DNA from 4 places in the Kitasatospora sp. MY 5-36 genome. Region 1 is predicted to be linked to each of the others. Evidence: riboswitches for the same ligand, from Rfam matches in the RefSeq annotation. Region 1 holds a riboswitch; each other region holds the start of a gene.

Evidence for each region. A riboswitch is a leader RNA that binds a small molecule or an ion and turns the genes downstream of it on or off. The one in region 1 is predicted to bind cyclic di-AMP.
Region 2: linked by a shared signal. The riboswitch ahead of AE652_RS49225 (transglycosylase family protein) and the one ahead of AE652_RS49170 (transglycosylase family protein) in region 1 are both predicted to bind cyclic di-AMP.
Region 3: linked by a shared signal. The riboswitch ahead of AE652_RS17350 (LysM peptidoglycan-binding domain-containing M23 family metallopeptidase) and the one ahead of AE652_RS49170 (transglycosylase family protein) in region 1 are both predicted to bind cyclic di-AMP.
Region 4: linked by a shared signal. The riboswitch ahead of AE652_RS19320 (M23 family metallopeptidase) and the one ahead of AE652_RS49170 (transglycosylase family protein) in region 1 are both predicted to bind cyclic di-AMP.

What each region holds. Positions count from the first base shown of each region.
Region 1 is NZ_LFVW01000101.1:15,232-17,423, forward strand. It holds gene AE652_RS08375 (hypothetical protein) at 1-240, shown strand, start outside; cyclic di-AMP (ydaO/yuaA leader) riboswitch at 691-861, shown strand; gene AE652_RS49170 (transglycosylase family protein) at 848-2,192, shown strand, end outside.
Region 2 is NZ_LFVW01000210.1:10,448-12,639, forward strand. It holds gene eno (phosphopyruvate hydratase) at 1-113, opposite strand, end outside; gene AE652_RS49225 (transglycosylase family protein) at 490-1,395, opposite strand; cyclic di-AMP (ydaO/yuaA leader) riboswitch at 1,401-1,569, opposite strand; gene AE652_RS15555 (cytochrome P450) at 1,791-2,192, opposite strand, start outside.
Region 3 is NZ_LFVW01000238.1:4,577-6,768, forward strand. It holds gene AE652_RS17350 (LysM peptidoglycan-binding domain-containing M23 family metallopeptidase) at 245-1,222, opposite strand; cyclic di-AMP (ydaO/yuaA leader) riboswitch at 1,225-1,425, opposite strand; gene AE652_RS17355 (MFS transporter) at 1,777-2,192, shown strand, end outside.
Region 4 is NZ_LFVW01000275.1:9,530-11,721, reverse strand. It holds gene AE652_RS19320 (M23 family metallopeptidase) at 53-901, opposite strand; cyclic di-AMP (ydaO/yuaA leader) riboswitch at 914-1,072, opposite strand; gene AE652_RS19315 (YiaA/YiaB family inner membrane protein) at 1,268-1,558, shown strand; gene AE652_RS19310 (alpha/beta fold hydrolase) at 1,641-2,192, shown strand, end outside.

The DNA.
Region 1 (2,192 bases):
GACTCCGAGCTGCTCGCCACCGCCGCCGAGGAGACCGGCTGCCCGTCGGCCGCGCCGCTGGGCGCCTACCCGTCGGTCGGCCAGCTGATCGCCTCCACCTACCTGGCCGCGCTGCCCACGCCGTCCCCGGAGGACCTGGCGCGGGCCGAGGCGGAGGCGGCGGCCGCCGCCGAGGCCGAGGGGGTCGTGGAGGGCTCCCGTGGCGCCCACGCGGCCGCCGAGGGGCCTGGCGGACGATAAGGACACCGCGCGCGGGTTCGCGCGCACCGAAGGGCCCGGAACGGATCGCGTTCCGGGCCCTTCCGCGTACTTCCCCCACCCCGTCCGTCCCGTACGGGAGTCACCCGGCAATGAAGGGGAATGTCCGTTCTGGCGCTATTTGAAAGGAAATAGGGAGCGTGGATTCACATGCTCCGATCGCGACCGCTCCCCCACCCGCCGGAGTGCGCCACTCCGCGATTCGACGCACCGTCACGCCACTCCTGAGGCGGAGCCAGTTGTCGGCTTCCACAACAGCATTGCCTGAAAACGATCATTTACGATCATGGCGAGTGGCAATTTTGGCAGTTTCCACTAAACCGTGATGCACATCACAGTGGTTTGCAGTTTGAACTTAAGTCTGATTAACGTGCTCCCCGTTCGTGACCACACGAACCCGGTCATCCGCAACGCCGAGTCCTGCCGTCGGATGTCCTGGAAGCGCGAAAACGCACCACGGCAGGAGCGGGGGACCCACAGGTAAGTCGCCCCGGACCGCTCTCCGGAACGGTCCAGGGCTAGGGGTGAAGCCGTGCTCACCGCACGGCCGGGCAACTCCAGCCCGAATCCGACAGCTCACCTCGCAGGCGTGGGAGAGGACCACGTCTTCATGCTGCCCACCAACGGCACCCGTCTGTCCGGCCGTACCCGTCGCGTGATCGCCGCCCTCGGCGTCGCGGGCGTCGGCCTCACCGTCCCCTGCCTCACCACCGGCACCGCCTCGGCCGCCTCCGTCGCCACCTGGGACAAGGTCGCCCAGTGCGAGAGCGGCGGCAACTGGAGCATCAACACCGGCAACGGCTTCTACGGCGGCCTCCAGTTCACCTCCAGCACCTGGTCCGCCTTCGGCGGCACGGCCTACGCGGCCCGCGCCGACCTGGCCACCAAGGACCAGCAGATCGCCGTCGCCGAGAAGGTCCTCGCCTCCCAGGGCCCCGGCGCCTGGCCGGTCTGCTCGGTCCAGGCCGGGCTCACCAAGGGCGGCGCCGCGGCCGCCGTTGACACCTCGGCGGGTTCGACCGCCGCCAAGCCCGCCGCGCCCGCCCAGAGCGCCAAGCCGGCCGCTCCGGCCGCTCCGGCCGCGAAGCCCAGCGCCAAGCCCGCGCAGCCCCAGACCCCCGCCGCGAAGCCCGCCGCGCCCGCCCAGGGCGACGCGCAGGCCTCCACCGACTCCGCCGCCTCCGGCAACCGGAGCGACTGGGTGCAGCAGCGCCAGCAGCAGGCCCAGGGCGGCGACTACACCGTCGTCGAGGGCGACTGGCTGTCCGCGATCGCCGACCAGCACAAGGTGCAGGGCGGCTGGCAGCGGCTGTACGACCTCAACCGCGGCACCCTGACCGAGGGCCCGGACACCATCTACCCGGGCCAGCAGCTGTCCTTCGGCGGCAACGGCCAGGCCCGGGCCGGCCAGTCCTCCGCCGGCACCTCCGGCTCGGACTTCACCTGGTTCGACCGCTCGCAGAAGTCCGGCCAGTCCGCGAACGGCGGTGCCGTGAACGCCCAGCCGACCGCGCAGCCCGAGGCCCCGGCCGCCAAGCCGTCCACCAAGCCGGCCGCGAAGCCCGCCACCAAGCCCGCTCCGCAGCCCCAGGCCCAGACGCAGACCCAGACCCAGGCGCCGGCCGCGACCGGCAGCATGGCCGCCGCGGTCTCCTTCGCCGAGTCGAAGGTCGGTCAGGCGTACGTCTACGGCGGCACCGGCAACGGCGGCTGGGACTGCTCCGGTCTGACCCAGGCCGCGCTGCGCGCCGCGGGCGTCTCCGTCCCGCGCGTCGCCGCCGACCAGGCCGCCGCCAGCACCCACGTCTCGCTGGACAGCCTCCAGGCGGGCGACCTGCTGTTCTGGTCCAACAACGGCAAGGACTCCGGCGTCTACCACGTCGCGATCTACATCGGCAACGGCAAGTACGTCGAGGCCGCCAACCCGAGCTCGG
Region 2 (2,192 bases), on a different contig from region 1:
GGGACAGCGGCACGACCCGTGCTGCCGTCGTCGAGGCCGACCTCGACCTCGACCGTGGGGTTGCCGCGGGAGTCGAGGATCTCACGGGCTACGACGACATCGATGGACGGCACGAGGCATCTCCTTGCGAGAGCAGGGTCCGGTCTGACGGTGGTGCTGCCAGCAGGACGATTGCGGAGTCGTTACGACCAGAGCCTAACCGCCCGGGCTGCCGTGGCCGCGTCGGCCTCGGTCCCGTCTCACCGTGTGGCCCTGCTACCCACCGGTAGTTCACCTGCTTGTCCCAGCTTGTCCCACCGGAGCGGGCGAATGCGGACGAAGGGGACCGGTAGGACCGGCCCCCTTCGGACGGCGGGGTGGAGCGGCGTCGGTGTCGAGCGCTCCGGCGCGGCGGCGGGCGCCCCCGGCGGCGGGTGCTCCCCGCTTCGGGGCACCACCGGCCGCGGGGCGCTGCCGGCCGCGGGCGGTCCCGGCGTCGGGTGGGGCGGCTCAGCCGAGGTGCAGCACCTGGCCGGGCATGATCAGGTTCGGGTCGCCGCCGACGGTGGAGTGGTTCTGCTCGTACAGCGCGCTCCAGCCGCCGGACACGCCCTGCGCGGCGGCGATGGTCGACAGGGTGTCACCGGCACGGACGGTGTAGTCGTGGCCGGCGGCCTGCGGGGCCTGCTGCGCGGCGCGCGGGGCGTACTGCGGCTGGGCGGCGGCCTGGCCGGCGTACTGCTGGTAGATGCTCTGGTGGCTGGTCCAGTACCAGCCGCCGTTGTTCTGGTACCAGTACACCTTGGCGTCGGCGTCCCAGCCGGCCTTGCCGGAGAAGCCCGGGGTCTGCGGCTGCGCCTGCTGCTGCGGGGCGACCTGCTGGACCGGCTGCGCGGCGGGCTTCTGGGCCGGCTTCTGGGCGGCGGGCTTCTGCGCGACCGGCTTCTCGGCCGGCTTGGCGGCGGGCTTCGGGGCCTGCTGCTTGGGGGCGGACTGCGGCTTGGCGTCCGAGGAGGTGTCGACCGAGGCCGGGGCACCGCCCTTGGTCAGACCGGCCTTCTGGGAGCAGACCGGCCAGGCGCCCGGACCCTGCGAGGCCAGCACCTTCTCGGCGACCGAGATCTGCTGGGCCTTGCTGGCCTGGTTGGCCTGCGCCGCGTAGGCGGTGCCGCCGTACGCCTTCCAGGTGCTGGACGTGAACTGGAGGCCGCCGTAGAAGCCGTTGCCGGTGTTGATGCTCCAGTTGCCGCCGCTCTCGCACTGGGCGACGGAGTCCCAGGTGGAGGCCGGGGCGGCGGAGGCGCCGGTGGCGGTGAGGAGCGGCATCGCGAGTCCGACGCCGGCCACACCGGCGACGGCGATGGCCTTCTCGGCCTGGGTGCGACGACGGTGACGGCCAGTTCCAACGAACAGCATGAAGAGGTCCCTCTCCGTACGCCTGCGAGGTGAGCTGTCGGGTTCGGACCGGGAGGTGGCCCGGCCGCCGTAAGCGGAAACGATTCCGCTCGGGCGGCTTCACCCCAAGCCGTGGGGAGACGGCAACAAACCTGGTTCCCCCGCCCCTGCCCAGGGTTCTGGTCGGTTTCCCGTGACGCGGCGGGCAGGATTCGGCGTTCCGCGTACGAGGTCCGCAGCTGCGAACTCCAGGGAGAGTAGACAGATCATCAGACCAATCACAAGCTCATATCACCGATATCACACAACAATTACGGCCCGTGTCCGATCGCCTACCAACAGCGGCGTTATGTCCGGATTGATGGGTGTTCACACCCCCGTCGGCGGGCGATCGGCGACCTCCCGTCAGCGTGATCTCAGCAGGTCGGAGGCGTCGAAGAGGCATCCGGAACGGGGTGCGGAGGGGCGTGCGGGGAACGGCTCTCCGGACTGAATTCCACCGGGAGTTCGCGCAGGCCACGCATGATCAGACCACCCCGCCAGCGCAGATTCTCCGGGCTTTCCGCGAGCCGCAGATCGGGCAGCCGGGAAAGCAGCGTGGCCAGCGCGGCACGCCCTTCGAGCCGCGCCAGCGGAGCGCCGATGCAGTAGTGGATGCCGTGCCCGAAGCCCAGGTGGGGGTTGTCCTTCCGGGCCAGGTCCAGGGTGTTCTCCGCCGCGAACCGGGCCGGGTCGCGGTCCGCCGCGGCCAGCACCACCAGCACCGGGTCGCCGACCGGGATGTCCACCCCACCGATGGTCAGCGGACGGGTCGCGAA
Region 3 (2,192 bases), on a different contig from region 1:
CCCTGCGGGACACCGGAGTTGACGCTTCGTTCGATCGCTCGAACACCCCGGCGGGCCCGGGAACGAAAGCGGCCGGCCCGGCCGCACGAGGAGGTCCTCATGCGGCCGGGCCGGCCTGGGCGTGTCCCGCGCCCATGTCCGCCGTGCGGCGATCACCCGGTCGAGCGGTCACCCGACATGACCATCCCGGGCGATCGGTTCGCCCGCAGCGGCGGTGGTTCCTGGTACCCCGGAGCTCTCGGGGTCAGAGCGCGACGCCGTGCGCGCGCAGGTAGGCGACCGGGTTGATGTCCGAGCCGTACTCCGAGCCGTTGCGGATCTCGAAGTGCAGGTGCGGGCCGGTCACGTTGCCGGTGGCGCCGGAGAGGCCGATCTGCTGGCCGGCGGTGACGGTCTGACCGATCCTCACGCCGATCGAGGAGAGGTGCGCGTACTCGGCGTAGTGGCCGTCGGCGAGCCTGATCTCGACCTCGTTGCCGTAGGCGCCGCCGTTGCCGGCCTTGACCACGACACCGTTGGCGACGGCGCGCAGCGGGGTGCCGGTGGAGGCGACGAAGTCCTGGCCGGTGTGGTGGCCGGAGGCCCACATCGAGCCGGCCACGCCGTAGGCGGTGCCGAGCCGCGGGCTCGCCAGCGGGGCGACGAAGCCGGAGGTGGCGGCGGCGACCGGAGTGGCGGTCACGGCCTGGGCCGGAACGGCGACCTGGAGCTGGGTCTCGAGCTGCGCGGAGGGCTTGGCGGCCTCGGTCTGCACCTGGACCTGGGCCTGCGGCTTGGCGGCCTGGGTCGCCGGAGCGGACGGCTTGGCGGGCTTGGCCGGGGCGGCGGGCTTCGCCGGGGCGGCGTCGGCGGCCGGGGCGGCGTGGCCGGACAGCGCGAGCTGCTGGCCCGGGAAGATCAGGTTCGGGTTGGCGCCGACGACCGAGCGGTTCTGCTCGTACAGCGCGTGCCAGCCGCCCTCGACGTTCTTGGCGTCGGCGATCTTGGACAGGGTGTCACCGCTGACGACGCGGTAGCTCTCCTGCGTGGCCTGGGCGGCCGGAGCGGCGGCCTGCGTGGCCTGCTTGGCCTCGGTGGAGGCGGCGACCGGAGCGGCCGGGGTGTGGGCCTGGGCGCTCATCGCGGTGACGAGCGGGAGGGCGAAGGACACACCGGTGACGGCGGTGGCGATGCCGATGCGGGCGGCGCGGGGCAGGGCGATACGACGAGCCTGTGCAGGCATGGAATTTTCCTCTCCGACGCCTGCGAGGTGAGCTGTCGGGTTCGGGCTGGAGTTGCCCGGCCGCTTGCGCGGCTTCACCCCAAGCCGGTCCTGGACGCCCGCGCCCTGAGGCGCGAACTCCGGTCCGGCGACTTACCTGTGGGTCCCCCGCTCCTGCCGTACAGAGTTCGTTTCGAACCACCGGGCAGCGGCAGGACTCGGCGTTCCACCCGGCGGATCCGTCCGGACTGGCCGGGCGGTCGCTGAACTAAAACCCATCCGTTCGGGTGAAGCAATGTCGATCTCTTGAAACGGCAACGATCCCCCCTGTCCCAGTGACCCTCCGCAGGCCCGGGCCCACGGTGCGTACACAACCCATTCACCGCCCGCCACTGATCCACGACCCTGCGCCGAGATCGGCCACGCCGCGCACCCGTCCGCTCACGCACCGCCAGCCGCCAACACACCCACCGGTGACCCTTGTCACGTGCGCCTCGGCAGCGCAGGATTCGCCCGTGGCCACCTCCGAGGCCGGCACCCTGCGCCTGGGCACCGCGCAGGGTCGCTGGGTACTAATGGCGACGGTGCTCGGCTCCAGCATGGCGATGCTGGACGGCACCGTGGTGAACGTCGCGCTGCCCCGGATCGGCGCCGACCTCGGCGCCTCCCTCGCGTCCCTGCAATGGACCCTGAACGCCTATCTGCTCACCCTGGCGGGCCTGATCCTGCTCGGCGGCGCGCTCGGCGACCGCTACGGGCGGCGCAAGGTCTTCCTGATCGGCGTGGTCTGGTTCGCCGTCGCCTCCGCGGCCTGCGCCGCCGCGCCGAACATCCACGTGCTGATCGCCGCCCGCGCCGTCCAGGGCATCGGCGGGGCACTGCTCACCCCCGGTTCGCTCGCCATGCTCCAGGCCGTCTTCCACCCTGACGACCGCTCGGCGGCGGTCGGGCTCTGGTCCGGCCTCGGCGGGGTGTCGGCGGCGGTCGGCCC
Region 4 (2,192 bases), on a different contig from region 1:
GCCGGGGGCTTCGCGCTGGGTCCGCCCGGGCGGGTGCCTCAGGGCGGGTGCGTCAGGGGTTGAGGCCGCGCTGCTGGAGCCAGGGCTCCGGGTCGACCGGGGCGCCGCCGCCGGGGCGGACCTCCATGTGCAGGTGCGGGCCGGTGACGTTGCCGGTCGCGCCGACCTTGCCGATCTGCTGGCCGGCGGCGACCTTGCCGGAGCCCTTGGTGATCGCGGAGAGGTGGCAGTACCAGATCTCGGTGCCGTCGGGCAGGGTCTCGACGATCCGGTAGCCGTACGAGCCGGCCCAGCCGGCCGAGGTGATGGTGCCCTGGCCGAGCGCGTGGACCGGGGTGCCGGTGTCGGCGGCGAAGTCCAGGCCGGTGTGCAGGTTGGCCCAGTAGCGGGCGCTCTGGCCGTAGTGGGCGGAGAGCCGGTAGTCCGTCACCGGGAGGGTGAGGGCGGCGGCCTTGGCCCGCTCGGCCTCCTCGGCGGCGCGCTTGGCCTCGGCCTCCTTGGCGGCGGCCTTGGCCTCCGCCTCCTGGGCGGCCTGGAGCCGGGCGGTCTCCTCGGCGGCGGTGCGCTGGCTGTCGGCCTGGTTCTGGATGCGGGCGGCGAGCGCGAGGCCGGGGTCGGCGGAGAGGGCGACCGCCGTCTCGTCCGGGGCCTCGATGGCGGGGGCGGCGGCCGGGGTCGCCGAGGTGAAGCCGGTGGCACCCAGGGTGGCGGCGACGGCGGTGACGCCGAGCAGCGGGGAGGTTCCGCGGGTCTGACGCGGCATCCGGTGGCGGTTGGTCTCGGCCTCCGCGGCGAAGTCCTCCGGGCCGAAGGCCTCGGGGCCGTCCGGGCCGGGGTGGTCGAGGAGCTGGGTACCGGCTGCGAAGCCGGCCGGGTGTGCCGGGGTGTGCGTCGACGCCACGGAGGCGCGCTCCTTTCCTTCCTTCGCGCCTACCGGGTTAGCTGACGGGTTCGGAGCAGGAAGGTCTCCTACGGCCGGGCCGGAGCCCCGCCGATTCACCCCAAGGAACGTGGTTCCCCGGCTCCCTGACCTGCCCGGAGGCCGGTCGGTGGGATTAGGCGACGGCGCACGGTGCCGTCTGGGTACGGCGTTGACAACCGCGCTGCGTTATCAAACGTTAATCCTAGGAGGCTCTGATTCCAAGCCATCCGTTCGGAACAGCCCCGCAGCAGGTGATCGGACGTCAACGAACGGTCCCTCATGCACGGCCCCATCTGAGTACGCCTACTCATGTGCGGCCCGGCCGGGCCGCAGCATCCTGACGCCATGAGCGCACCGATGCAGACCCGCACCACGGCCGCCTACTACCTCCAGGCCGTCCTGTCCTTCGCCCTGTCGGGCACCGCCCTCGCCGTGGGGATCGTCTACCTGCCGGTCGGCGGGTGGACCCGGGCCTTCCTCGGACTCGGCCTCCTCTTCACGGTCAGCTCCGCATTCACTCTGGCGAAGGTGATCCGGGACCGGCAGGAGTCCAACGACATGGTCACCCGGGTGGACCAGGCCCGGCTGGAGAAGCTGCTCAGCGAGCACGACCCATTCAAGGTCGAAGGGGTCTGACCACCCCTCCCCCTCTTCTCCGACGCCTCCGACGCCTCCGACGCCCGACCGCTTGACGGCTAAGGCTATTAGCCTTAGCTTTATGGCTATCGGCAGCACCGCCGATGCCCCGCACCGGCGGCCCGAGGAGGACCCCATGAACGGCACCATCACCCCGAACACCCAGTACCTCACCGTCCCCGGCGGCCGGATCGCCTACGACGACACCCGGCAGGGCGACGGCACCCCGGTCGTCCTGCTCCCCGGCATGCTCGACAGCCGGGCCGCGTACCGGCACCTGCGCCCGCTGCTCGTCGCCGCCGGCCACCGGGTCGTCACCATGGACCTGCGGGGCTTCGGCGAATCCTCGATCACCTGGGACGACTACGGCCCGGCCGCCCTCGCCGGCGACGTCCTCGCCCTGCTCGACCACCTCGGCATCGAGCGCGCCGTCCTCGCCGGGAACTCGTACACCGGGGCGACCGTCGTCAAGGCCGCCGGGGACGCCCCCGAGCGGGTCGCCGGGATCGTCCTGCTCAACGCCTTCGTCGAGAACCCGCCGCAGGGCGCCCTGATGCGCGGCGCCATGGGCCTGATGGGCGCCGCCCTCGTCCACTGGCCGGCCGCCTGGGGCTTCTACCTGCGCCGGATGGCC